DNA from 3 places in the Streptomyces sp. NPDC088157 genome. Region 3 is predicted to be linked to each of the others. Evidence: riboswitches for the same ligand, from Rfam matches in the RefSeq annotation. Region 3 holds a riboswitch; each other region holds the start of a gene.

Evidence for each region. A riboswitch is a leader RNA that binds a small molecule or an ion and turns the genes downstream of it on or off. The one in region 3 is predicted to bind S-adenosylmethionine.
Region 1: linked by a shared signal. The riboswitch ahead of ACIPFH_RS13090 (putative leader peptide) and the one ahead of ACIPFH_RS05060 (aminotransferase class V-fold PLP-dependent enzyme) in region 3 are both predicted to bind S-adenosylmethionine.
Region 2: linked by a shared signal. The riboswitch ahead of ACIPFH_RS15380 (amino acid ABC transporter permease) and the one ahead of ACIPFH_RS05060 (aminotransferase class V-fold PLP-dependent enzyme) in region 3 are both predicted to bind S-adenosylmethionine.

Annotation. Positions count from the first base shown of each region.
Region 1 covers NZ_JBIUSU010000003.1:408,737-416,254, forward strand. The annotation lists gene ACIPFH_RS13070 (YciI family protein) at 68-619, opposite strand; gene ACIPFH_RS13075 (PP2C family protein-serine/threonine phosphatase) at 958-2,265, shown strand; gene ACIPFH_RS13080 (AAA family ATPase) at 2,454-3,011, opposite strand; gene ACIPFH_RS13085 (SAM-dependent methyltransferase) at 3,174-3,989, shown strand; SAM riboswitch class IV at 4,142-4,252, shown strand; gene ACIPFH_RS13090 (putative leader peptide) at 4,287-4,403, shown strand; gene ACIPFH_RS13095 (ABC transporter substrate-binding protein) at 4,594-6,216, shown strand; gene ACIPFH_RS13100 (ABC transporter permease) at 6,225-7,184, shown strand; gene ACIPFH_RS13105 (ABC transporter permease) at 7,181-7,518, shown strand, end outside.
Region 2 covers NZ_JBIUSU010000003.1:922,093-929,610, reverse strand. The annotation lists gene ACIPFH_RS15395 (DoxX family protein) at 1-76, shown strand, start outside; gene ACIPFH_RS15390 (putative leader peptide) at 660-782, shown strand; gene ACIPFH_RS15385 (glutathione S-transferase C-terminal domain-containing protein) at 930-1,826, shown strand; SAM riboswitch class IV at 1,893-2,012, shown strand; gene ACIPFH_RS15380 (amino acid ABC transporter permease) at 2,410-3,390, shown strand; gene ACIPFH_RS15375 (amino acid ABC transporter ATP-binding protein) at 3,387-4,190, shown strand; gene ACIPFH_RS15370 (ABC transporter substrate-binding protein) at 4,263-5,288, shown strand; gene ACIPFH_RS15365 (GNAT family N-acetyltransferase) at 5,367-6,116, shown strand; gene ACIPFH_RS15360 (putative leader peptide) at 6,128-6,259, shown strand; gene ACIPFH_RS15355 (LLM class flavin-dependent oxidoreductase) at 6,380-7,518, shown strand, end outside.
Region 3 covers NZ_JBIUSU010000001.1:1,183,610-1,191,127, reverse strand. The annotation lists gene ACIPFH_RS05070 (rhomboid family intramembrane serine protease) at 1-720, shown strand, start outside; gene ACIPFH_RS05065 (Lrp/AsnC family transcriptional regulator) at 717-998, shown strand; gene ACIPFH_RS05060 (aminotransferase class V-fold PLP-dependent enzyme) at 1,031-2,392, opposite strand; SAM riboswitch class IV at 2,573-2,689, opposite strand; gene trpD (anthranilate phosphoribosyltransferase) at 2,765-3,829, opposite strand; gene ACIPFH_RS05050 (cytochrome bc complex cytochrome b subunit) at 3,979-5,625, opposite strand; gene ACIPFH_RS05045 (Rieske 2Fe-2S domain-containing protein) at 5,622-6,695, opposite strand; gene ACIPFH_RS05040 (c-type cytochrome) at 6,692-7,504, opposite strand.

The sequences.
Region 1 (7,518 bases), on a different contig from region 3:
GGTGGCCGTCAGCTCAGGTCGACGGCGGTCCTGGCCGGGTGCGGCACGGCCCGGCTGTCGGCGGAGTTCATGACGGCCGTCCGCCGAACTGCCATTCGTGAACCTCGATGTCGGCATACAGGTGCGGGGCCAGGACGGCTCGTGCCGTGTCCGGGTCCGGGGCTCTGAGCAGCACCGCGGTGCCCACGGTGGTGGCGCCGTCGTCGGAGAGCAGCGGGCCGTACGCGATCAGCTCGTCCCGGTCGGACGGCACGACGAGGTCGGTGTCCCGCCCCGAACCGAGGCCGAGGACCAGGTACCGGTCGCCATCGGTCCGGCCACCGGGGAATTCCCACATGGTGCGGCCCAGCAGGTTGCGCCACCGGCGCAGCAGCACGTCCCGGTAGACACCGGCCTGGTAGTTGGGCTCGTCGAAGGCGAACGCGCGGGCGGCGGCGGCGTCCGGGAGGTCGACGATGTGCACGCTGCCGGTGGGTGTGTCGCCGTCGGCGGCGAAAGTCGGGCCACGAGCGATCATCTCCGCGGCGTACCGGTCCATGTAGGACCAGTGCTTCTCCAGCAACTCGTCGCGCAGGACGGCGGAGGCGGGCCGGTCACGGTGGTAGCAGAAGAACTCCATGCCCACAGACCCTCCCCAAGGCAGCCCGCCATCTCAACAGGTTTGCCGCCGCATGATCCCGAAGCTCGTGCCCGCCCGCCTCGCCCCGACCTCGGCCCGAGCGGCCGAACCGCCCACGACGCTCACCCGCGACCGCGCCGGGCCGGGCCGGTGACGCTGCGGCGACTGGGTTTCGCCCCCGTCGACTTGACGCGCCATCATATAGTTGCGACGGCTCACGGTGATCCCTTGTACCCCGCCGCGCGGCCGCACCCCACTGGAAAGGCACGACCCTGCGGAACGAACCGCGCAGCCGCACCGACGACGCCTCCGCCGCCCTGTCCTCGCCCCGCCGGTCGGTGTTCTCCCCCGCGGCCGACGTCATCGGCTCGGAACTCGATCTGCGGATGACCGGCAGCCATGTCGTCCACGCACTGACGCCCGGGTTCTGCGACGCGGCTTCCGTGTACCTGCTGGAGCGGTGGCGCGTCGAGGAGAACGCGCACGTCGGAGCGGACGCGCCCAGGATCGAGGCGCGCCGGATGGCGCTGCGTGTCGGACCGGGCGCGCTGGAGGACTGGGAGGGCATGCTGCCGGTCGGCGAGGTGGTCTCCTTCCCCCGGGAGACGCCGTACGCCCGCGCGCTCGCCGCCGGGCAGGCGCAGGTGCTCGACTCGGTGGACCCGCACACGTCGGACCGGCTCATCGCCTCCGGAGACGGCGAGGCGCGCGTCCGCGACCTGCTGCGGGTGGCGTCCTTCCTCGTCATGCCCCTGCGCCTGCGGGACGTGCCGATCGGCTTCGTCACGTGTACGCGGGGACCGGGCCGTGTGCCGTTCGGCCCGGCGGACACGGCCGCCGCGGAGGCACTGGCCGCGCGGGCCGCCGTAGCGCTGGACAACGGGCGCCGGTACGAGCGTGAGCGGCGGACCGCGCTGGCCATCCGCAACAGTCTGCCGCCGGGAACGGCACAGGAGTTCGGGGGCTGCCGCACCGCGCACGGCTGTCTGCCCGCCGGGCAGGGCAACCTCGTCGGCGGCGACTGGTTCGACGTGCTGAAGCGGCCGGGCGACCGGGTCAGCCTGATCGTCGGGGACGCCATGGGACACGGCCCTGAGTCCGCGGTCGCGATGATCCAGCTGCGCACCGCCGTCCGTACCCTGGCGGGCCTCGACATCTCGGCGGCCGACCTCATAGGACGGCTCGACACACTCGCCGGGGACTCCCCCGGCGTCTCGTTCGCGACCTGCATCTACGCCGAGTGGGATGCCCGGCGGCGCACCTGCACGCTGGTGGGGGCGGGCCACCCGCCCCCGTTGCTGCGCGGCCCGGACGGCCGCACGGCCCCGGTCGGACTGACCGGGGCGGGCCTGCCCCTCGGGCTCGGTACGGGCAGCTACGAGGAGACCGTGCTGAGTGTCCCGGATCCGGCCCTGCTGGTGCTCTACAGCGACGGTCTGGTCGAGTCCCGCGACGCCGACATCGACCAGGAGATCAGCCGCCTCGCGCGCACCGTGGACGCGGCGGCGGCCGTCGGGTCCATGGACGGCGACGGGCAGGACGCCCTGCCGTCGTTGTGCCGTCGGCTCCTGCACACCCCTTCCGGCACGGTCGGCGCCGACGACCGCACCCTGCTGCTGGCCGAACTGACCCCTGCCGGGTACTGAGCCGCTGGGAGCGGCCGGCCTGCGGGTCCTGTGCGTCCGCTCAGGCCGTCAGGGTCGCCCACACCGCGTTCCCCTCTCCCGGCATCGCGGTCGGTCACCGCCGGCGCCCGGACGCCCCCGACGACGCCACCGACGCCGAGGTCAGCCCTGGACGGGCGTGGGCGTCAAGCCGTAGCCGGACCGACCGGTCAGGCGGGGGACGAGCCCGGGGGCGGGTGTTCCCGGGCGGGAAGGCTGTCCAGGCCCGTGTCGCGCATGATGCGGTCGACGGTCCTCGTGAGCGTGCTGTCGGCACCGATGACGGTCTCGGTGCCGCTCGGCAGCAGATCGAGATCCCGGTACCAGACGCGCAGGTCCGCCTCGCCCACCTCGTCGGCGATCGGCTTGCCGGCATGGCGCACGAGGGTCTCGGCGAGCGGCACATGGAGGTAGTAGCCGTGGGTCGGGCCGCGGTGGTCCGCGCGCAGCCGCTCGAGCATGGGGCCGTACCGGTCGGCGTACAGAATGCCCTCGAGGACCACGTGGTACCCGGCGTCCAGGGCGTAGCGGGCGACGGCCTCGATCAGCCCGATGTTCGCCGCGCCGGGCCGGTCGTGCTCGCGCAGTACGACCCGGCGGAGGTTGTCCTGCCCGACCAGGGCCAGGCCCCGGCCGAACCTGTCACGCAGGCCGGCCGCCACCGTCGACTTTCCCGAGGCACTGTTGCCCCGCAGCACGATCAGCCGGGTCTCCCGGGTCCCCACCATCACGGCGGTCACGCTACCGGCACCGACCGCAACTGGCGGAAGTTGGCGTGCGGATACCGTTCCAACCGACCGAAAATGTGAACGCGTGTACGTAACAGGGTCGTTGGGACGTAGGTTGTGGCTCGAACTGCTCACGCCTCGGCTGAAAGACGGACGCCCCTCATGACCGACCATGTGACCTCGCCCGGACCAGCGGCGCACCAGAAGATCGACACATCGGTGCCGCACTCGGCCCGCATCTGGAACTACTGGCTGGGCGGGAAGGACAACTACCCCGTCGACGAGCAGGCCGGTGACGCCTACACCGCCGTCTTCCCCGGCATCGTCACCATCGCACGGAGCAGCCGTGCGTTCCTGCGCCGCAACATCACGTATCTGGTCTCCGAGGCGGGCATACGACAGTTCCTGGACGTCGGGACCGGCCTGCCGACCGCCGAGAACACCCACGAGGTCGCCCAGCGCATCGCCCCCGAGACCCGGATCGTCTACGTCGACAACGACCCGATGGTCCTGGCCCACGCCCGCGCGCTGCTCTACTCCACCGCGGAGGGCGCCACCTCCTACGTCGACGCCAACGTGCTGGAGCCGGAGCGCATCCTGGCGGCCGCCGCCGAGACGCTGGACTTCACCCGTCCCACCGCGCTCATCCTCAGCAACATCCTGGGCCACGTCGCCGACTACGACCAGGCACGCTCCATCGTCACGACCCTGATGGCGGCCCTGCCGTCCGGCAGCTACCTCTCCGTCAACGACGGTTCGCGGGGCATCGACCCGGTCTTCGAAGCGGCCCAGGACGCCTACAACGAGAGCGGCGCCGTTCCGTACAACCTGCGCTCCGTGGACGAGATCACCGCGTACTTCGACGGCCTGGACCTCCTGGAGCCGGGAGTCGTCCCGGTCCCCCTCTGGCGCCCGGAGACCACCTCCCCCGCCCCGGAGGTCATCGGCGAACACGGCGGCCTCGCCCGTAAGCCGTGACCGGGGCCGGCGCCGGCGTCCCTGCCGGGCGTCCGGCCGACGAGCGCTGATGTGCGTCCCGCCGCACCGGCAGTCACGGCCGGTGCGGCGGAGTCGTTCAACTCTCCGACCGATATTGACGGACAATGTGAGTACTCCGTAAGGTCGACACCGGCATTGAGTGTCAGCGTCAAGCCCTGGCTAGCTGACCGGCAACCCTCCTCCGCGGTGGGGTGCTCCAGGTGAAAGCCCGGCGGGGTCATTCGACTCCGCAAGCGCGTAGCCCCGGTTCCGGGGCCTGAGAGGTGGAGGACCGGCGTGCGGCACAACGGCAACCTGAGTTCCTCCATCGCGACCGCTGCACCGTTCTCCGGATTCTCGCGCCGTCGCCACATCGACCTGCGGCGTTCCGCCAGCTGTCTGTGTCAGGGCTGATCACGCCCCACCCCACCGGCTGACCCTCGCCCCCGGCGCGGTCATGTCGTCGTCGACATCGTCGTCGGCGTCCCCCCTGAACAGTTCTGAGCAGTGCCGACCCGTGCGGGGACGGCACCTTCCGCGCATCGCCATGGCCGCGTTCCGCCCCGGCATGTGCGCGGTGACCTTGGAGTAGGAGAACCATCCCGTGACAGCGCATCCGGATTCCCGTACTCACCGCCGGGCGGCGTTCGCCGCACTCGTGACCGGCGGGCTGCTGCTGAGCGCCTGCGCGTCGAGCGACACCGGCAGCGCCGGCGGCGAGGGCGGCCGGCCGAAGTCGGGCGGCACCCTCACCTTCGCGGTGGGTTCCGACGCCGGCTGCGTGGATCCGCAGCAGGTGGCCAGCAACGACACCATCTACTCACTGCGTCAGGTCGTGGACTCCCTGACCGACCAGGACCCCAAGACCGGAAAGATCGTGCCCTGGCTGGCGAAGAGCTGGGACATCAGCCCGGACACCACGACGTTCACGTTCCACCTGAGATCAGGTGTGACCTTCAGCGACGGGACACCCCTGACGGCACAGGTGGTGAAGGACAACTTCGACGCGGTGCCGAAGCTCGGCGCCCTGGGCACCCTCGCCCAGGGGTACCTGAGCGGCGTGGAGAGCACCACCGCGGTGGACCCGCTGACGGTGCGGGTCAGGTTCAAGCAGCCCAACGCGCAGTTCCTGCAGGCCACGGCGACGCACTCGCTGGGGATCGAGTCGTCGGCGAGCGCGAAGGAGAGCCCGCAGGACAAATGCAGCAAGGGCGTGGTCGGATCCGGGCCGTTCGTGCTGAAGGACTATGCGCAGAACCAGTCGATCACCCTGGCCAGGCGCGCCAAGTACGCGTGGGGTTCCACGCTGTGGACCAAGAAGGGCGAGGCCTACCTGGACAAGCTGGTGTTCAAGGTGGTCCCCGAGGCCGGCGTACGCACCGGCAGCCTCCAGTCCGGCCAGGTGGACGCGATCGGCAGCGTCGGCAAGGCCAACGAGGCCGCGCTCCAGGGCGGCGCGGTGAACCTCCCCCAACGGGCCAACCCGGGCGTGGTGTTCAACCTGGGGCTCAACAACTCCCGGGCGCTCTTCAAGGACGCGAAGGTGCGCCAGGCGCTCCTGTTCGCCATCGACCGGCAGCAGATCGTGGACGCCGTGTTCCCCACCGGCACCGAGCCGGCGACCAGCATCCTGGCGCACACCACACCGGACTACGCCGATCTCGGCCCGGACCTGGCCTTCGACGCGGGCAAGGCGAAGTCCCTGCTGGACTCGGCCGGTTGGAAGGCGGGCAGCGACGGCGTCCGGGTCAAGGACGGCAAGAGGCTGAGCCTGACCGTCAAGTGGTTCGCCAACGCGGCCACCAACCAGCCCGCGCTGGAACTGATCCAGCAGCAGCTCAAGGCCGTCGGCATCGACGTGGCGCTCAAGCAGCTCCAGATCACCCAGTTCTCCCCGACCCTTCAGTCCGGTGACTTCGACGCGGTGTGGGGCAATGTGACCCGCGCCGATCCGGACATCCTGCGCAGCTCGTACTCCTCCCGGCTGGCCAACTTCTACCACCTGCCGGCGAGCTCCCTGGACGACGCGCTGACGCAGCAGGCCGCGACGAGCGACCCGGTCAAGCGCAAGCAACTGGTGGGCGAGGCACAGAAGTTGATTGTGCAGAACGCCTACGTCGTGCCCGTGGTGGAGCTGCAGACCCAGCTGGGGGTGGCGAAGAAGGTGCACGACCTCGACTTCGAGGCCTCCAGCCGGATACAGCTGCACGACACCTGGATCGGGTAACGGCCGGCATGCGTCCCTATGTGGTCAAACGTCTCGCGCAGGCCCTCGGGGTGCTGTGGGCGGCCTACACGGTCTCCTTCCTCGTGCTGGACTACCTGCCCGGTGACCCCGTCTCCGCGATGGCCGGCGCCGGAGCGGACACGGGGCAGGTCGATCCGGCCCAACTCGCCGCGCTGCGACACGAGTACGGCTTCGACAAGCCGGTGCCGGCGCAGTACGCCGACCATCTCGGCAGGGCGGTGCGCGGTGACTTCGGCGACTCCGTGTCCACCGGCCGGCCGGTGACCTCGACCCTGGCCGACGCGCTGCCGCAGACCCTTCAGCTGACCGGGGCGGCACTGCTCCTCGCGGTGCTCCTCGGCGGCGGTCTCGCGGTGCTGGCGACCTTCACCGGCCGCCGGTGGCTGCGGCAGTTGCTGCTGTCGTTGCCGCCGCTCGGGGTGTCGGTACCGACGTTCTGGGTCGGGCTGCTGCTCGTCGAGCTGTTCTCCTTCCGTACGCGGCTGTTCCCCGCGTTCGGCAACGACGGACTGCGGGGCCTGGTGCTGCCCGCGGTGACGCTGGCGATACCGACCGGCGCGCTGGTGGCGCAGGTACTGGCCAAGAGCCTGTTGACGGCGCTCGACCAGGCCTACGTGGAGACGGCACGGGCCAAGGGCGCCGGCCGGCTGCGGATCCATCTGCGGCACGCGCTGCGCAACGCCTCACTGCCGGCCCTGACGGTCGTCGGGCTGCTGGCCGGCCAGCTGATCGCCGGTTCGGTCGTCGTCGAGACGGTGTTCTCCCGCGACGGCCTGGGCCGGGTGACCGCCGCCGCGGTCACCGTCCAGGACATTCCGCTGGTCCAGGGGGTCGTGGTGTTCGGAGCGCTGATCTTCGTGACGGCCAACCTGATCGTCGATCTCGTCTACCCGTTGCTCGACCCGCGGATCGTGGTGGCCTCGAGCAGGAAGGTGCGTCCCGCATGAGCCGGACCCTCGCCGACGATGTCGCCGCCGGAGCGGCCAAAACCGTGGAGGCCGCGGCCGGCCTGGCCCGGCCGGTCGATCCCGGTACGGATCCAGGTCCCGCGGGCCAAGGTCCCGCGAGTCCGGGTGCCGCGGGTCCGGGGCGCCTGGTCGGAGCGTTGCGGGTCCTGCGTTTCGTGGTGCGCCGGCCCGGGCTGTCGGTCTCGGCGCTGGTGCTGGTGCTGGTGGTGCTGGCCGCGTTCTGGCCGTCCCTGTTCACCTCGCAGGATCCGCTGCGCGGGGTGCCCTCGCAGAACTTCCGCAGCCCCGGCGGCGGGCACTGGTTCGGCACCGA
Region 2 (7,518 bases), on a different contig from region 3:
TGTGGTGCTCGGGGTGGGTGTCGTCGCGACAGCCGGTCTGCTGGCCGTGTTCTGGCGCCCGCGGAAGGAGAGTTGAGGAGGCGTCCCATGCGCGCGGGTCTCATCGGACCGGGCGGCCAGGGCGCGCCCTGGCCCGCCGGGTCGTAGAGGCGGGCTTCGCCACCACTCTGGGGGCCCGCCGCCCCGCCGGCCTCGAACCCCTCGCCGCCCCGCCGGCCTCGAACCCCTCGCCGACACGGCCGCCGGGACCGCCGGTTCACCGGCCGAACCGGCCGCCGACGGTGACCTGGTGTGCCTGTGCGTGGTGGCCGACACGGATGAGGAGCAGGTCGTCGGCCTCACCCCGTTCCCGCCCGGGCCTGATCTGTCCCTGTCCGGGGCCCCGCCCGTCCCTGTCGGGGCCTCACCCCGGTCCCCGTCCAGGTCCCACCCCGGGGCCCCGTCCAGGTGTCACACCCAGGCCCCCTCCGGGTCCCACCCCCGGCCCCGTCCGGGTGTCACACTCCGGCCCCGTCCCGGGTTCCGCCGAGGGCCGCTCGGGGCTCGTCCCGGGCACCCCCCGCATCCGCCCGGTACTCACCTGGTGGACGCCCCCTTGACGGAGGCTCGAGGCGGATCGACACTCGATCCGGGAATCCTAGTGAACGGGTAGGGAAACAATGGGGCGACAGGAGCCGATCACCGGCCGCGCGAGCCGCACGGCGTGGTCGTCGCCCCTTCTCACCTCCCGCCGTCACATCGACCTGAAGCGCGTTGCCAGCGCGATCAGGCCCCAGGGCTGAGCCGGGTCCGTCCCGCGCCGAACCGCACCGGCGGTGTCCCCTGGACGCGGCCGCACCCGGCACGCGCGGACGAGGTCCGCACCTCCTCCTTCGACGTCGCATCCGCCGCGCGCACGTCCGCCGTGCGTCCCGCCCCCGGGGAGAGTCATGTCCGTCACACCACTGGCCGCCCACCTGTCCGCCCGCCCCGCCCCCGCCTTCCGGGGCCGCATCGGCCGGGACGCGCGCAGCGGGCACTACGCGGTGCCGCGCCGCTACCGCCTCCATCTGGCGGCGGCCGACCCCGACTGTCTGCGCATCGCCGTCACCCACAGCCTCCTCGGCCTGGAAAGGGCCTGCCCGGTCACCTTCCTGCCCGCCGTCCCGGACTGCCCCGACGGAGGCCACTCCGCGCTGCGCCCGCTGTACGACGCCAGCGCGCACCGGTACACCGGGCCGGCCCTCGCGCCGGTGCTCAGCGACGACTGGTCGGGCCGCATCGTCAGCAGCCACGGCCCCGACATCGCCCGCGACCTCGCCCGCAGGTTCGGTGGCGGCCGGGCCGCGTTGTACCCGTGCGGCGCCGAGTCGCAGATCGAGGCCGTCGAGCGGATGTGCGCCCAGGGCATCGAGGAGGCCGCCCAACGCGCCGGAGCGGCCGACACGGAGGAGGCGGAGCGCGCCGCCGCGCTCGACACGCTGCTCACCACGCTCGGAGTGCTGGAGCGGGGGCTCGGAGCCCACGAACATCTGATCAGCGATCAGATCACGGCCGCCGACGTGGAGTTGTGGGTCGCACTGGTCCAGCTCGACACCGTGCACCGCTACCACCTGGACGCGGCCGCCGTGCACCGCATCGCCGACCACCCCGCCCTGTGGGCCTACGCCCGCCGTCTGGCCGCCCACCCGGCCTTCGGCGCCCACCTCGACCTGGACGCCATCGCCCGCCGCCACCACGCCCGTTGCCAGGGTCTGGAGGCCGCCGGCGCCGCCGTCCAGATCCTGGACTGGGAGACCCACGCGTCGGACGGTACGACGGTCCGACCGCAGGTCAGGCGGCCCTGACCCGGTCCATCCACTGGACCGCCGTTGACATTCGTTCGGGCAACTGTCTTACTTACGGCCCAGAACGGTCATGAGCGTCAGCGACAAGCCCTGGCTAGCTGACCGGCAACCCTCGCTCCGCGGTGGGGTGCCCCAGGTGACGACCGGACCGACGTTTCGGTAATGACGCATCGGTAAGCGCGAGGGCCCCTCGGGGGCCGGAACAGTGATGGTGACGGACATGTACGCAGCTCCTCGGACGGCGCCCCGTCGCCCCCGAAGCTGCGTACGGCCGTATCTCGACATCCTCGTCGCCAACCGCGCCGTCGACCTCCTCCGTGTGAACAGCGCACTGTGTACCGCACCGGGCCGTGCCCGCTGTCGGGGCTGAACGAACCCCCTCACCCCGCAGCCCCGCCTCCGCGTTCCTGACGAACACCGCCCGAGCGGTGTGCCGTTGTCCGCCCCACCCCGGTCTTCCGTACGCATCCGTGCGCCGTGCCCTGTTCGCTGCCGCCGAGCGGTCCCCGCCGCCCCGCCGAAGCGCATACCGCCGCCCACGTCTGCCGTGCCCCGGGGTGTCCGACTCCCGCCGGAGCCCCTCATGAGTGAACCCCCAGGCGCCGTGACCCTCGCCGAGGCCGCACCCGCCATCGACACCCCGCCCGAGAAGCTCACCGCCCAGCGGGTCCAGCCGCTGCGCCGGCCGGGCCGCTGGATCGCCACCGCCGTGGTGCTGGTCCTGGTGGCGCAGTTCGCGCACGGACTGGTCTCCAACCCCTTCTACCAGTGGGACCGCTTCGGCTACTGGTTCCTGCGGCCGGTGATCCTCGACGGACTGCTGATCACCCTGGAAGTCGCCGCCTACAGCGCGGTGCTGGGCCTCCTCGGCGGCATCCTGCTCGCCCTCGCCCGCCTCTCGAAGAGCCCGGTGCTGCGCGCCGTCAGCTGGACCTACGTCTGGGCGCTGCGTTCCATCCCGCTCATCGTGGTGCTGCTCTTCCTCTACAACTTCAGCGCCCTGTACCAGACGTTGAGCGTGGGTGTCCCCTTCGGCCCGGCGTTCTTCCGCTTCGACGAGTCCCGGCTGGCCACCGACATGGTGATCGCCGTCGTCGGTCTGAGCCTGAACGAGGCGGCCTACGCCGCCGAAGTGGTCCGCGGCGGCATCCTCTCCGTCGACCAGGGCCAGCACGAGGCGGCCGCCGCGCTCGGCCTGCCCAAGCGCTACCAGTTCTGGAGGATCGTCTTCCCGCAGGCCCTGCGGTCGATCACCCCGAACTACGTCAACCAGCTGATCGGCCTGATCAAGTCCACCTCGCTGGTCTTCTACGTGTCGCTGCTCGACCTGTTCGGCACCGCGCAGACCATGGGTTCCACCTACCCCGGCGACATCGTGCCGCTGCTGCTGGTCGTCACCGTCTGGTACCTGATCCTGACCAGCCTCGTCTCCGTCGTCCAGTTCTACGTCGAGCGGTACTACGCCCGGGGCGCCACGCGGTCCCTGCCGCCGACGCCGTTGCAGAAGCTGCGGACCGGTCTCGCCGACCTGCGGGCCCGCATCCGCCGGGAGGCCGCCGTATGACCACCGAGACCGTGCAGACCACCGAGACCGCCGGGGTCGTGCCCGCCGCCGTCGAGGTGCACGACGTGCACAAGTGGTACGGCGCCCACCGGGTGCTGGACGGGGTGAACCTGACCGTGCGGCCCGGCGAGGTCACCGTGATCCTCGGCCCGTCCGGCTCCGGCAAGTCCACCCTGCTGCGGGTCGTCAACCACCTGGAGAAGCCCGAGATCGGCTACGTCAGCGTCAACGGCGAGCCGATCGGCGTCCGCCGGCACCGCGACCGGCTGCGCGAGCTGAGCGAGCGGGCCATCCTGACCCAGCGCAGCCGGATCGGCTTCGTCTTCCAGAACTTCAACCTCTTCCCGCACCTGACCGTGCTGGACAACGTCGCCGCCGCGCCGGTCGCGACCGGGAAACTCGCCAAGCACCAGGCCCTGGAACTGGCCCGCGAACTCCTCGGCCGGGTCGGCCTGGCCGACAAGGCCGCCGCCTACCCGAGGCAGTTGTCCGGTGGGCAGCAGCAGCGGGTCGCCATCGCCCGCGCCCTCGCGCTGCGCCCCGGCGTCATCCTCTTCGACGAGCCGACCTCCGCGCTCGACCCCGAGCTCGTCGGCGAAGTCCTCGCCGTCATCAAGGATTTGGCGACCAGCGGCACCACCCTCGTCATCGTCACCCACGAGGTCGGCTTCGCCCGCGAGGTCGCCGACAAGGTCGTCTTCATCGACGGCGGCAGGATCGTCGAACAGGGCCCGCCGAGCGAGGTCCTCGACAGGCCCCGGCACGAGCGGACCCGGGACTTCCTCAGCAAGGTGCTCTGACGCCACCGCGCGCCGACGCGCCCCACGACCTCCCCCACGCCACCCTCTCTCATCCAGTCACAAAGGACGGCCATGTCTGCCCACTTCACCCGACGCAGCCTGATTCGCGGCATCACCGCGGCGACCGCGGTCGCCACCCTCGCCACCGGGCTCGCCGCCTGCGGTGGTGACAGCGAGGCCGCCACCGAGGCCGACAGCGCCGCCGCCGGCAGTGTGACCGTCGGCCGGGTGTCCAACGGCGCCGCCAAGGAGACCACCCTCAAGGTGTCCGAGGTCAAGTCCATCAGCGCCGAACTGCCCGCAGCCGTGAGGAAGAGCGGCAAACTGAACATCGGCATCGGCGCCCTGCCCTCCGGCTTCGCCCCGCTGGCGTACGTCGGCGACGACCAGAAGACCCTCACCGGTGCCGAGCCCGACCTCGGCCGGCTGGTGGCCGCGGTCCTCGGCCTGACGCCCGAGACGAAGAACTTCACCTGGGAGAACCTCTTCGTCGGCATCGACAGCGGCAAGGTCGACGTCGCCTTCTCGAACGTCACCGACACCGAGGAGCGCAAGAAGAAGTACGAGTTCGCCTCCTACCGCCAGGACAACCTCGGCTGGGAGGTCAAGAAGTCCAACAAGTGGAACTTCGACGGCAACTACGAGAACCTCGCCGGCCTGACCGTCACCGTCGGCTCCGGCACCAACCAGGAGAAGATCCTCCTGGAGTGGAAGAAGAAGCTGGAGTCCGAGGGCAAGAAGCTCACCATCAAGTACTACCCGGACCGCAACGGCATCTACCTGGCGCTCGGCAGCGGCAAGATCGACGCGTTCTTCGGCCCCAACCCCGGTATCGCCTACAACGTCGCCAAGACCGCGGCCACGACCAACGCGACGCGCAGCGCGGGCACCTTCTCCGGCGCCGGCGAAACGCTCCAGGGCCTGATCGCGGCCACCGCCAAGAAGGACAGCGGCCTCGCCAAGCCGCTCGCGGACGCCATCAACCACCTCATCGACAACGGGCAGTACGCCAAGTGGCTGGCCGCCTACAACCTCTCCAACGAGGCCGTCGCCAAGTCCGAGATCAACCCGCCCGGTCTGCCGCTGGACAACTCCTGACGCTACGTCAGCGCAGCGGCGCAAGAAGCGGGTTGAGTTAGAAACGGCAGCAAGCGAACAGGAAGGGACTCCGCCTCCGTGGCCACCCCGATCGACCTCCGCGGAGGCGGAGCTCCGACCGCCGCCCACCCGCACCCCCTCGACAACGCCGTCTGGGCCGCGCTCAGCGGCCCGCACGCCCACCTCGCCGAGCGGGTCGGCCGGGCCGCACGGTACCCGGCCGACGTCTACGCCTTCGCCGCCCTCGCCGACCCCGGGGATCCGGCCGCCTGGGCCGACCTGCACACCCTCGTCGGCCCCGGAACCACGGTACGGATCAAGCCCGTCGACCGGGTTCCCGACGGCTGGGAGATCACCGGCGGGGGAGAGGGCGTGCAGCTCGTCGCCACCGAGGGGTTCCGCACCGAACCCGCGCCCGAGGCCGTACGCCTCGGTCCGGACGACGTGCCGGAGATCCTCGACCTCGTCGCCCGCACCCGGCCCGGCCCCTTCCTCCGGCGGACCATCGCCCTCGGCGCGTATCTCGGCATCCGCCACCACGGCCGCCTGACCGCCATGGCGGGCGAACGTCTGCGCGTGCCCGGCTGGACCGAGATCAGTGCCGTCTGCACCGACCCCGCCCATCGTGGCCGGGGCCTCGCCACCCGGCTGATCCGCGCGGTGGGCGACGGCATCCGCGAGCGCGGCGACACCCCGTTCCTGCACGCCGCCGCCGACAACGCCCCGGCGATCCGCCTGTACCAGTCCCTGGGCTTCGCCCTGCGCCGCCGCTCGACCGTCGTCTCGGTGCGCACACCGGGAACATCCGACGAGACCGGGGCGTTCTGACTCATGACGAGATGTGTGAGGCGCCGTCCGGCGCCCGGAAAGAGGGGGGAGTGGACGTGACCCGCATACGCCACGCCGTGCACCTCCACTCCCGGCCCCACATCGACCTCCAGCGCGTGGCCGGCGCGCTCTGTCGCTCCTGACCCTCCCTCAGCATTCGGCCCGGGGCGCCTCCATTCCGCCTTGCTCGCCCCCGCCCTGTGCCCGCGCAGCCCCTGCGCGCAGGCCGGCGCTCTCGTACGGACCTCCAGGAAGGCACCCTCGTGTCCTCGACCTCCTCCTCCCCGCTGCATCTCGCCGTCGCTCTGGACGGCACCGGCTGGCACCCCGCCTCCTGGCGTGAGCCCGTCGCCCGACCCCGTGAGCTGTTCACCGCCGGATACTGGGCCGATCTGGTCGCCGAGGCCGAGCGCGGACTGCTCGACTTCGTGACGATCGAGGACGGCCTCGGCCCGCAGTCCTCCCACTTCCTCGACCCGGACGACCGCACCGACCAGGTACGCGGCCGGCTCGACGCCGTCCTCGTCGCCTCCCGCATCGCCCCGCTCACCCGGCACATAGGCCTGGTGCCGACCGCGGTGGCCACCCACACCGAGCCGTTCCACCTCTCCAAGGCGATCGCCACCCTCGACTACGTGAGCAGCGGCCGCGCCGGCCTGCGGGTCCAGATCACCGCCCGCCCCACCGAGGCCGCCCACTTCGGCCGCCGCACGATCCCCCGCATCGAGGCCTACGACGCCCCCGCCACCCAGGAACTGGTGAGCGACCTCTTCGACGAGGCCGCCGACTACGTCGAGGTCGTCCGCCGCCTCTGGGACAGCTGGGAGGACGACGCGGAGATCCGGGACGTGGCGACCGGCCGGTTCATCGACCGCGACAAACTCCACTACATCGACTTCGAGGGCCGCCACTTCAGCGTCAAGGGGCCCTCCATCACCCCGCGCCCGCCGCAGGGCCAGCCCCTGGTCACCGCCCTCGCGCACGACACGGTCCCCTACCGCCTGGTGGCCCGCGCCGCCGACGTCGGCCATGTCACCCCGCACGACAGCGACCAGGCCCGTGCGATCGTCGCCGAGATCCGCGCCGAACAGGAGCGGGCAGGGCGGGCCGCCGAGCCGCTGCACATCTTCGGAGACCTGGTCGTCTTCCTCGACGACGACCCGGCCGAGGCCGCTGCCCGTCGCGACCGCCTCGACGCCCTCGCCGGCGAGGAGTACCGGAGCGACGCCCGGATCTTCACCGGCTCGCCCTCCCAACTCGCCGACCTGTTGCAGGAGTTGCAGGCGACCGGCCTGAGCGGCTTCCGGCTGCGCCCCGCCGTCGCCGGACACGACCTGCCGGCCATCACCCGGGGCCTGGTCCCCGAACTCCAGCGCCGCGGCGCCTTCCGCAGCGCCTACGA
Region 3 (7,518 bases):
CTGATCGCCCTGTGCTGCCTGATCTTCCTGATCGGCCCCGCCTCGGGCTTCAACGCGGCGGTGTACGGCGCCGGAGACGAACTGCTGGCCGCGCAGCGCGCCTACTTCCGGCGCTGGGGCGTGGTGCCCGGCGAGCTCTTCGAAGGCGCGCCACGGGCCGTGCTGACCCCGGCCACGGCCCTCTTCGTGCACGGCAGCTGGGTGCACCTGCTGGGCAACATGCTCTTCCTCTACGTCTTCGGGACGATGACCGAGGACCGGATGGGCCGCGTCGAGTTCACGCTCTTCTACATCGGCTGCGGCTACCTGGCCCTGCTGGGCTACGCCGCCGCCAACGCCGAGTCGTCGCAGTCCCTGGTCGGCGCCTCCGGGGCGATCTCCGCGGTCCTCGGCGCTTTTCTGTACCTGTTCCCCCGAGCGCGGGTGACCAGTCTCCTGCCCTTCCTGTTCTTTCTGCCGCTGCGCTTCCCGGCGTGGGTCGTGCTGCCCTTCTGGGCGGCCCTTCAGTGGGTGGCGGCGGGCCGGGCCGCCCAGGGGCCGGGGGTGGCGTATCTGGCGCACCTGGTGGGTTTCGGCCTGGGGCTCGTGTACGCGTGGGCCCGTTTCGGCCACGGGAAGGGCCCGAAGGAGGGCCTCGAAAGGGCGCCGGTGGGGGACGGGCGGGCGCGTAGAGTGAAGGCCGCCCCAGCTCCGGCCCCCGAGGGAGAGAACCAGCCGTGATCACCGCGATCGTCCTCATCAAGACCAGCGTGGACCGGATCCCCGAGATCGCGGAGCGGATCGCTTCGCTGGACTCCGTGAGCGAGGTCTTCTCGGTCACCGGGACGTACGACCTGATCGCCATGGTGCGGGTGAAGGAGCACGAGGACCTGGCGGAGGTCATCCCGGGCAGCATCAGCAAGATCCCGGGGGTCGAGGGGACCGACACCCACGTGGCGTTCCGTACCTACTCGCAGCACGACCTGGAGGCGGCGTTCGCGATCGGGCTGGACTCCTGACCGGCTGAGCACCGCCTCCGGCGGCCCGTCGCTCACACGGCGGGCACGCAGCGGCCGTCCTCCGTCCGGTACTGCCACCGAGCACCCTCGCTCACCAGCTCCCGCACCGCGTTCACGAAGCGCTCCACGTGCTCGTCCGGGGTTCCCGCGCCGAAGCTCACCCGGATCGCGTTGAGGGACTTCTCGCCGGGCGCCGCCTCGGGGGCGCCGCACTCGCCCTGGGTCTGGGGGTCGCCGCCCAGCAGGGTGCGGACCAGGGGGTGGGCGCAGAAGAGGCCGTCGCGGACACCGATGCCGTACTCGGCCGACAGGGCAGCGGCGAAGTGGGAGCTGTTCCAGCCCTCGACGACGAAGGAGATCACGCCGACCCGCGGGGCGTCGTCGCCGAACAGGGACAGCACCTTCACCTGCGGGACCTCGGCCAGGCCGTCCCGCACCTTCGCGATCAGGTACTCCTCCCGCGCGACCAGGCTGTCGAAGCCGGCCTCGGTGAGGGCCTTGCAGGCCGAGGCGATGGAGTAGGCGCCGATCACGTTCGGGGACCCGGCCTCGTGGCGGGCGGCGCTCTCGTGCCACTCCACGTCCACTCCCCCGTCCTCGCGCCGCGTGACCTTGCGGCTGGCGCCGCCGCCCGCGAGGTACGGGTCGGCCGCGACCAGCCAGTCGGCGCGGCCGGCCAGGACGCCGGCGCCGAAGGGCGCGTACAGCTTGTGGCCGGAGAAGGCGATCCAGTCGACGTCCAGGTCACGGACGGAGACCGGGTGGTGCGGGGCCAGCTGGGCCGCGTCCAGGACGATACGGGCGCCGTGCGCGTGCGCGGCCGCCGCCAGCTCGCGAACCGGCCACAGCTCGCCGGTGACGTTCGAGGCGCCGGTGACGCAGACCAGGGCCGGGCCGTGGGGGTCGCGGTCGGCGAGGGCCCGCTCGAGCGTCTCGACGGCCTGGCGCGGGGTGCGCGGGGCGTCGAGGTAGGTGACCCGGGCGTTCTTCCAGGGCAGCAGCGAGGCGTGGTGCTCGGTCTCGAAGACGAAGACCTGGCAGTCGGCGGGGAGGGCCCGCGCCAGCAGGTTGAGGGAGTCCGTCGTCGACCGGGTGAAGATCAGCTGGTCGTCGGGGCGGCAGTCGAGGAACTCGGTGACGGTGCGGCGGGCGTTCTCGAAGAGGTCCGTGGAGAGCTGGGAGAGGTAGCCCGCGCCGCGGTGGACGCTGCCGTAGTACGGGGCGTAGGCCGCCACGTCGTCCCAGACGCGCTGGAGGGCGGGGGCGCTGGCCGCGTAGTCGAGCGCCGCGTAGGTGACCTCGCCACCCGTCACGAGCGGGACGGTGACATCCCGGCCGAGAACGGGCAACTGCGCACAAACGGTACGGGTGGCGGCAGCGGTGGAGACAGACATGGCGAACTCCCGTGAGAGGCAAGGCGGAACCGCCGTGCGAGCGGGCATGGCTCGAGCACGGAGGAAGGTGAAAGGGGTGTACGGAGGCGGGGCTCTACGCCCTATCGCATTCGCTTGCTCACGGAAGGCTCCCTCGAACGACCAGGACCCCTGGCGGTGCTCACTCGAAAGAGTGCGAGGGGTCCGCGCTTGCCGTAGACCTCGCTGCCTACGACCTGGTCTTCACCCGGGGCACCCCGCCACGGACGGAGGGTTGCCGGACAGTCGGCCGGGGCCTCATGACTGTCACTCATGACCTGATACAGGAACGTACGTGAAGTGATCACCGTCCCGCAACCCGTGTCCGGATCGCGGGACGGCCACCGAGGGGCGTTACGCGTTGCTGGCGGCCACCCAGCGCTCCAGGGCCCGCTTGGCCGCGCCCGAGTCGATCGACTCCGTAGCCCTGCCCATCCCGGCCCGGAGCTGCTCCGCCAGCGTCCCGGTGCCCGGTTCCAGCGCCACGAGCGCCGCCGCCGAGTTCAGCAGCACGGCGTCCCGCACCGGGCCCGTCTCGCCCTCCAGGAGACGGCGGGCGACCTCCGCGTTGTACGACGGGTCCCCGCCCCGCAGGGCCTCGACCGGCACCAGCTCCAGGCCGACGTCACGCGGGTCGAAGGTCTCCTCGGTGACCTTGCCGTCGCGGACGACCCACACATGGGACGTGGCCGTCGTGGTCAGCTCGTCGAGGCCGTCGTCGCCCCGGAAGACCAGGGACGAGTTGCCGCGCTCCGCGAAGACGCCTGCGACGACCGGCGCCATGCGCGGGTCCGCGACCCCGACCGCCTGAGCCCGCACCCGGGCGGGGTTGGTCAGCGGGCCGAGCACGTTGAACACCGTGCGGATGCCCAACTGGCCGCGCGCGGCGCCCACATGACGCAGCGCCGGATGGAACTTGATCGCGAAGCAGAAGGTGATCCCGGCCTCGTGCGCCACCTCGGCCACCCGCTTCGGGGTCAGCTCCAGATTGACGCCGAGCTTCTCCAGGACGTCCGAGGCGCCGGACGCGGAGGACGCGGCCCGGTTGCCGTGCTTGACGACCGTGGCACCCGCGCCGGCCACGACGATCGCCGACATGGTGGAGATGTTGACCGTCCTGGCTCCGTCGCCGCCCGTGCCGACGATGTCGACGGTCGGCCCCGGCACCTCGATCAGGTTGGCGTGCTCGTACATCGCCCGGACGAGCCCGTTGATCTCCGCGACGGTCTCGCCCTTGGCCCGCAGCGCCACCACGAACCCGGCGATCTGCGCGTCGGTCGCCTCGCCGCGCATGATCCGGTCCAGCGCCCAGAACGTGGCGTCCGCGTCCTGGTCGCGGCCGTACAGCAGACCGTTCAGCACCTCGGGCCAGGAACGGCCCGCCGCGGTGTCGCCTCCAGCGGGGGTCACAGCGCTCATAGCCGCTCCTGCGTGTGTCGTCGTGTGTCGTGTGACGTGTGTCGTGGAACAAGGTGAACCCCACCCTATCCAGCCCGTGGGCACGGCAAAGGGCCCCGTCCGCAGACCGGACGGGGCCCTTTGCCTGTGGCGTGGCGACGCCTCAGCGATCAGTGATGGCCGTGGCCGCTCGTGATCTCCTTGTACTCCTCCACAGAGGGCTTCGGAATCTGCTGGTCCTCACCGAAGTAGGCCTCGCTGATCTTGGCGCGAAGCTTCTCCTTGCCCTTCACCTTGCGCTCGACACCGTTCTCGTCGACGGCTGCGCCGATCGCGGCCGGCTCGTACTGCTCGTGCGCCGTGAGGGTGTGCAGCTGCTCCTGGCTGAGCGGCTCGTGGATCTCGATGAACTCACCGTGCGGCAGGCGCTTGATGGTGCCGGTCTCGCGACCGTGCAGCACCTTGTCCCGGTCCCGGCGCTGGAGGCCGAGGCAGATCCGCTTGGTGACGATGTACGCGATGACCGGTCCGACGAAGAAGAAGATCCGGACGAACCAGGTGATCGAGTTGATCGACAGGTGGAAGTGCGTGGCCCACAGGTCGTTGCCGCCGCCCACCAGCGTGATCATGTACATCGTGACCCAGGCGACGCCCAGGGCCGTACGGGTGGGCGCGTTGCGCGGACGGTCCAGGATGTGGTGCTCGCGCTTGTCGCCGGTGACCCAGGACTCGATGAACGGGTACAGCGCCAGCGCCGCGAGGACGACACCGAAGAGCACCAGCGGGATGAACACGCCCAGCACGAGCGTGTGACCCCAGAGGTTGATCTCCCAGCCCGGCATGAAGCGGATCAGACCCTCGGCGAAGCCCATGTACCAGTCGGGCTGGGCGCCGGTGGACACCTGGTCCGGCCGGTAGGGGCCCATGGCCCAGATCGGGTTGATCTGCGCGATGGCCGCGATGACCGCGATCACACCGAAGACCAGGAAGAAGAAGCCTCCGGCCTTGGCCATGTACACCGGCAGCAGCGGCATGCCGACGACGTTCTTGTTGCTCTTTCCGGGGCCCGCGAACTGCGTGTGCTTGTGGTAGAAGACCAGGATCAGGTGGCCGACCACCAGGCCGAGCATGATGCCCGGCAGCAGCAGGATGTGGATCGAGTAGAACCGCGCCACGAAGTCGTGGCCCGGGAACTCCCCGCCGAACAGGAACATCGAGATGTACGTGCCGACGATCGGCATCGACAGGATGGCGCCCTGGGTGAAGCGGACACCGGTGCCGGAGAGCAGGTCGTCCGGGAGCGAGTAACCGGTGAATCCGGTGAACATGCCCAGGACGAACAGCAGGAAGCCGAACAGCCAGTTGATCTCACGCGGCTTGCGGAACGCGCCCGTGAAGAACACGCGCATCATGTGCACGAACATGCCGGCGAGGAAGATCAGCGCCGCCCAGTGGTGGATCTGCCGGATGAGCAGACCGCCGCGCACGTCGAAGGAGATGTGCAGGGTCGAGCTGAACGCCTCCGACATCAGCTGTCCCTGCAGCGGGACGTAGCTGCCGTGGTACTCCACCTCGTTCATCGACGGGTGGAAGAACAGCGTCAGGTACACACCCGTGAGGATGATGATGATGAAGCTGTAGAGGCAGACCTCACCCAGCATGAACGACCAGTGGTCGGGGAAGATCTTGCGCATGTTGGCCTTGGCCAGGGAGTAGATCCCCAGCCGGCCGTCGGCCCAGTCGGCGATCCGCTCGCCGGCCGGCGCCTTCCCGCGTTCGCGGGCCGCGTTGCTCTCGTGGTTCTCTGTGGTGCTCATCCGCGCTCCCAGAATGCAGGACCGACGGGCTCCTCGAAGTCGCCGAGCGCCTCGAGGTAGCCCTCGTCGTTCACGCCGATGCGCAGCTGCGGCAGGGCGTGACCGGCGGGACCGAAGATCACTCGGGCACCGTCGGAGAGGTCGAAGGTGGACTGGTGGCAGGGGCACAGCACGTGGTGCGTCTGCTGCTCGTACAGCGAGATCGGGCAACCCACGTGGGTGCAGATCTTCGAGTACGCCACGATGCCCTGGTAGGACCAGTCGAGTTCCTGCTTGTCCTTGATGTTGTCCGGCTGGAGCCGGACGATCATCAGGGCCGCCTTGGCGATCTCGTTCTGGAACTCCTCGTCGTGCTCCTCCAGGCCCTCGGGCTTGGCGAAGGTGAGCGAACCGACGGCGACGTCCGACGGACGCAGCGGCTCGTTCGTGTTCATGTTGACGAGCAGCTTGCCCTTGGCCCACAGCGTGTGACGCAGCTTGTCCTCGGGCAGCGGGCCGAGGTCGCGCAGCAGCACGACACCGGACAGCGGCACCAGGGCCATCGCGCCGAACATCGTGTTGCGGATCAGCTTGCGACGGCCGAGCGCGGACTCCTTGGCGCCCTCCTTGAAGTCCGCGTGGACCTTCGCGCGGACCTCGGGGTCCGCGGCGATCGGGTGCCGGTCGTCGGCGACCTCCACGTCGGACATCAGGGTGCGGGCCCAGTGGACCGCGCCGGCGCCGATGGTGAACAGCGCCGTGCCCAGCGTCAGGCCCAGCGCGAAGTTCAGCGCGCTGAGGTGGCCGATCGGGAACACGAAGATCGACCTGTCGGCGGGGATCGCCACGTACGAGGCGATGAAGCCGACCGTGGCGAGCATCGACAGCGTGAACAGGAAGGCGACCGCACGCTCGGACCGCTTGGCGGCCCGCTCGTCGATGTCCTGGACGCGGTGCTCGTGCGGCGGCAGACCGGGGTCCGCGAACGGGTTCCGCTCGTCCGCCACGCCCACCGCACCGTGACCGTGCTCGTTGTGTCCTGCGGACTGCTCAGCAGGCAGGTTCTCTTCTGGAATGTCTTGGCTACTCATGACTTCTTGGCCTTTGCGGTCCGAGCGGCGACCCAGACGGCGACCGCGATCAGGGCACCGAGACCGAAGATCCAGGAGAACAGGCCTTCGCTGACCGGCCCGAGGCCGCCCAGCTCCAGACCACCGGGGTTGTTGGTCTCGTCGCTGTTGACCGCGTGCAGGTACGCGATGATGTCCTTCTTGTTCTGCTCCGACAGGGTGGTGTCGGGGAAGGAGGGCATGTTCTGCGGGCCGGTCTGCATGGCCTCGTAGATGTGCTTCGGGTCCACGTCCTCGAGGGTCGGAGCGTACTTGCCCTTGGTCAGGGCGCCGCCCTTGCCGGTGAAGTTGTGGCACTGCGCGCAGTTGGTGCGGAACAGCTCACCACCCTTGGCGATGTCCGCGCCCTCCGGGCCGTACTCGGCGTCGGTCGGGACGGACGGGCCGGCGCCCAGGGAGGAGATGAACGCGGCGAGCTGGTCGATCTCGGCCTGCGTGTAGATGACCTTCTTCGCGGGCACCTGGGCGCCCTGCGAGGTGGCCGCGGGCATGCGCCCGGTGCCGACCTGGAAGTCGACGGCCGCGGCGCCCACGCCGACCAGGCTCGGACCGTCGGAGGTCCCCTGACCGCCGGCGCCGTGGCAGCTTGCGCAACCAACGGCGTAGAGCTTCTTGCCCTCTTCGATGGTGAGGGACTGGGCGGTGTCGTCTGCCTGCGCCTCGCTCGCGGGCGCGAACGCGGCGTACAGCCCCCCAGTGGCCGCCAGCGCGAGGAGTAGGACGACGAGCGCCGCCAGGGGATGGCGTCGTCGTGCGGAGAGCTTTTTCACGGATTACCCCGGTG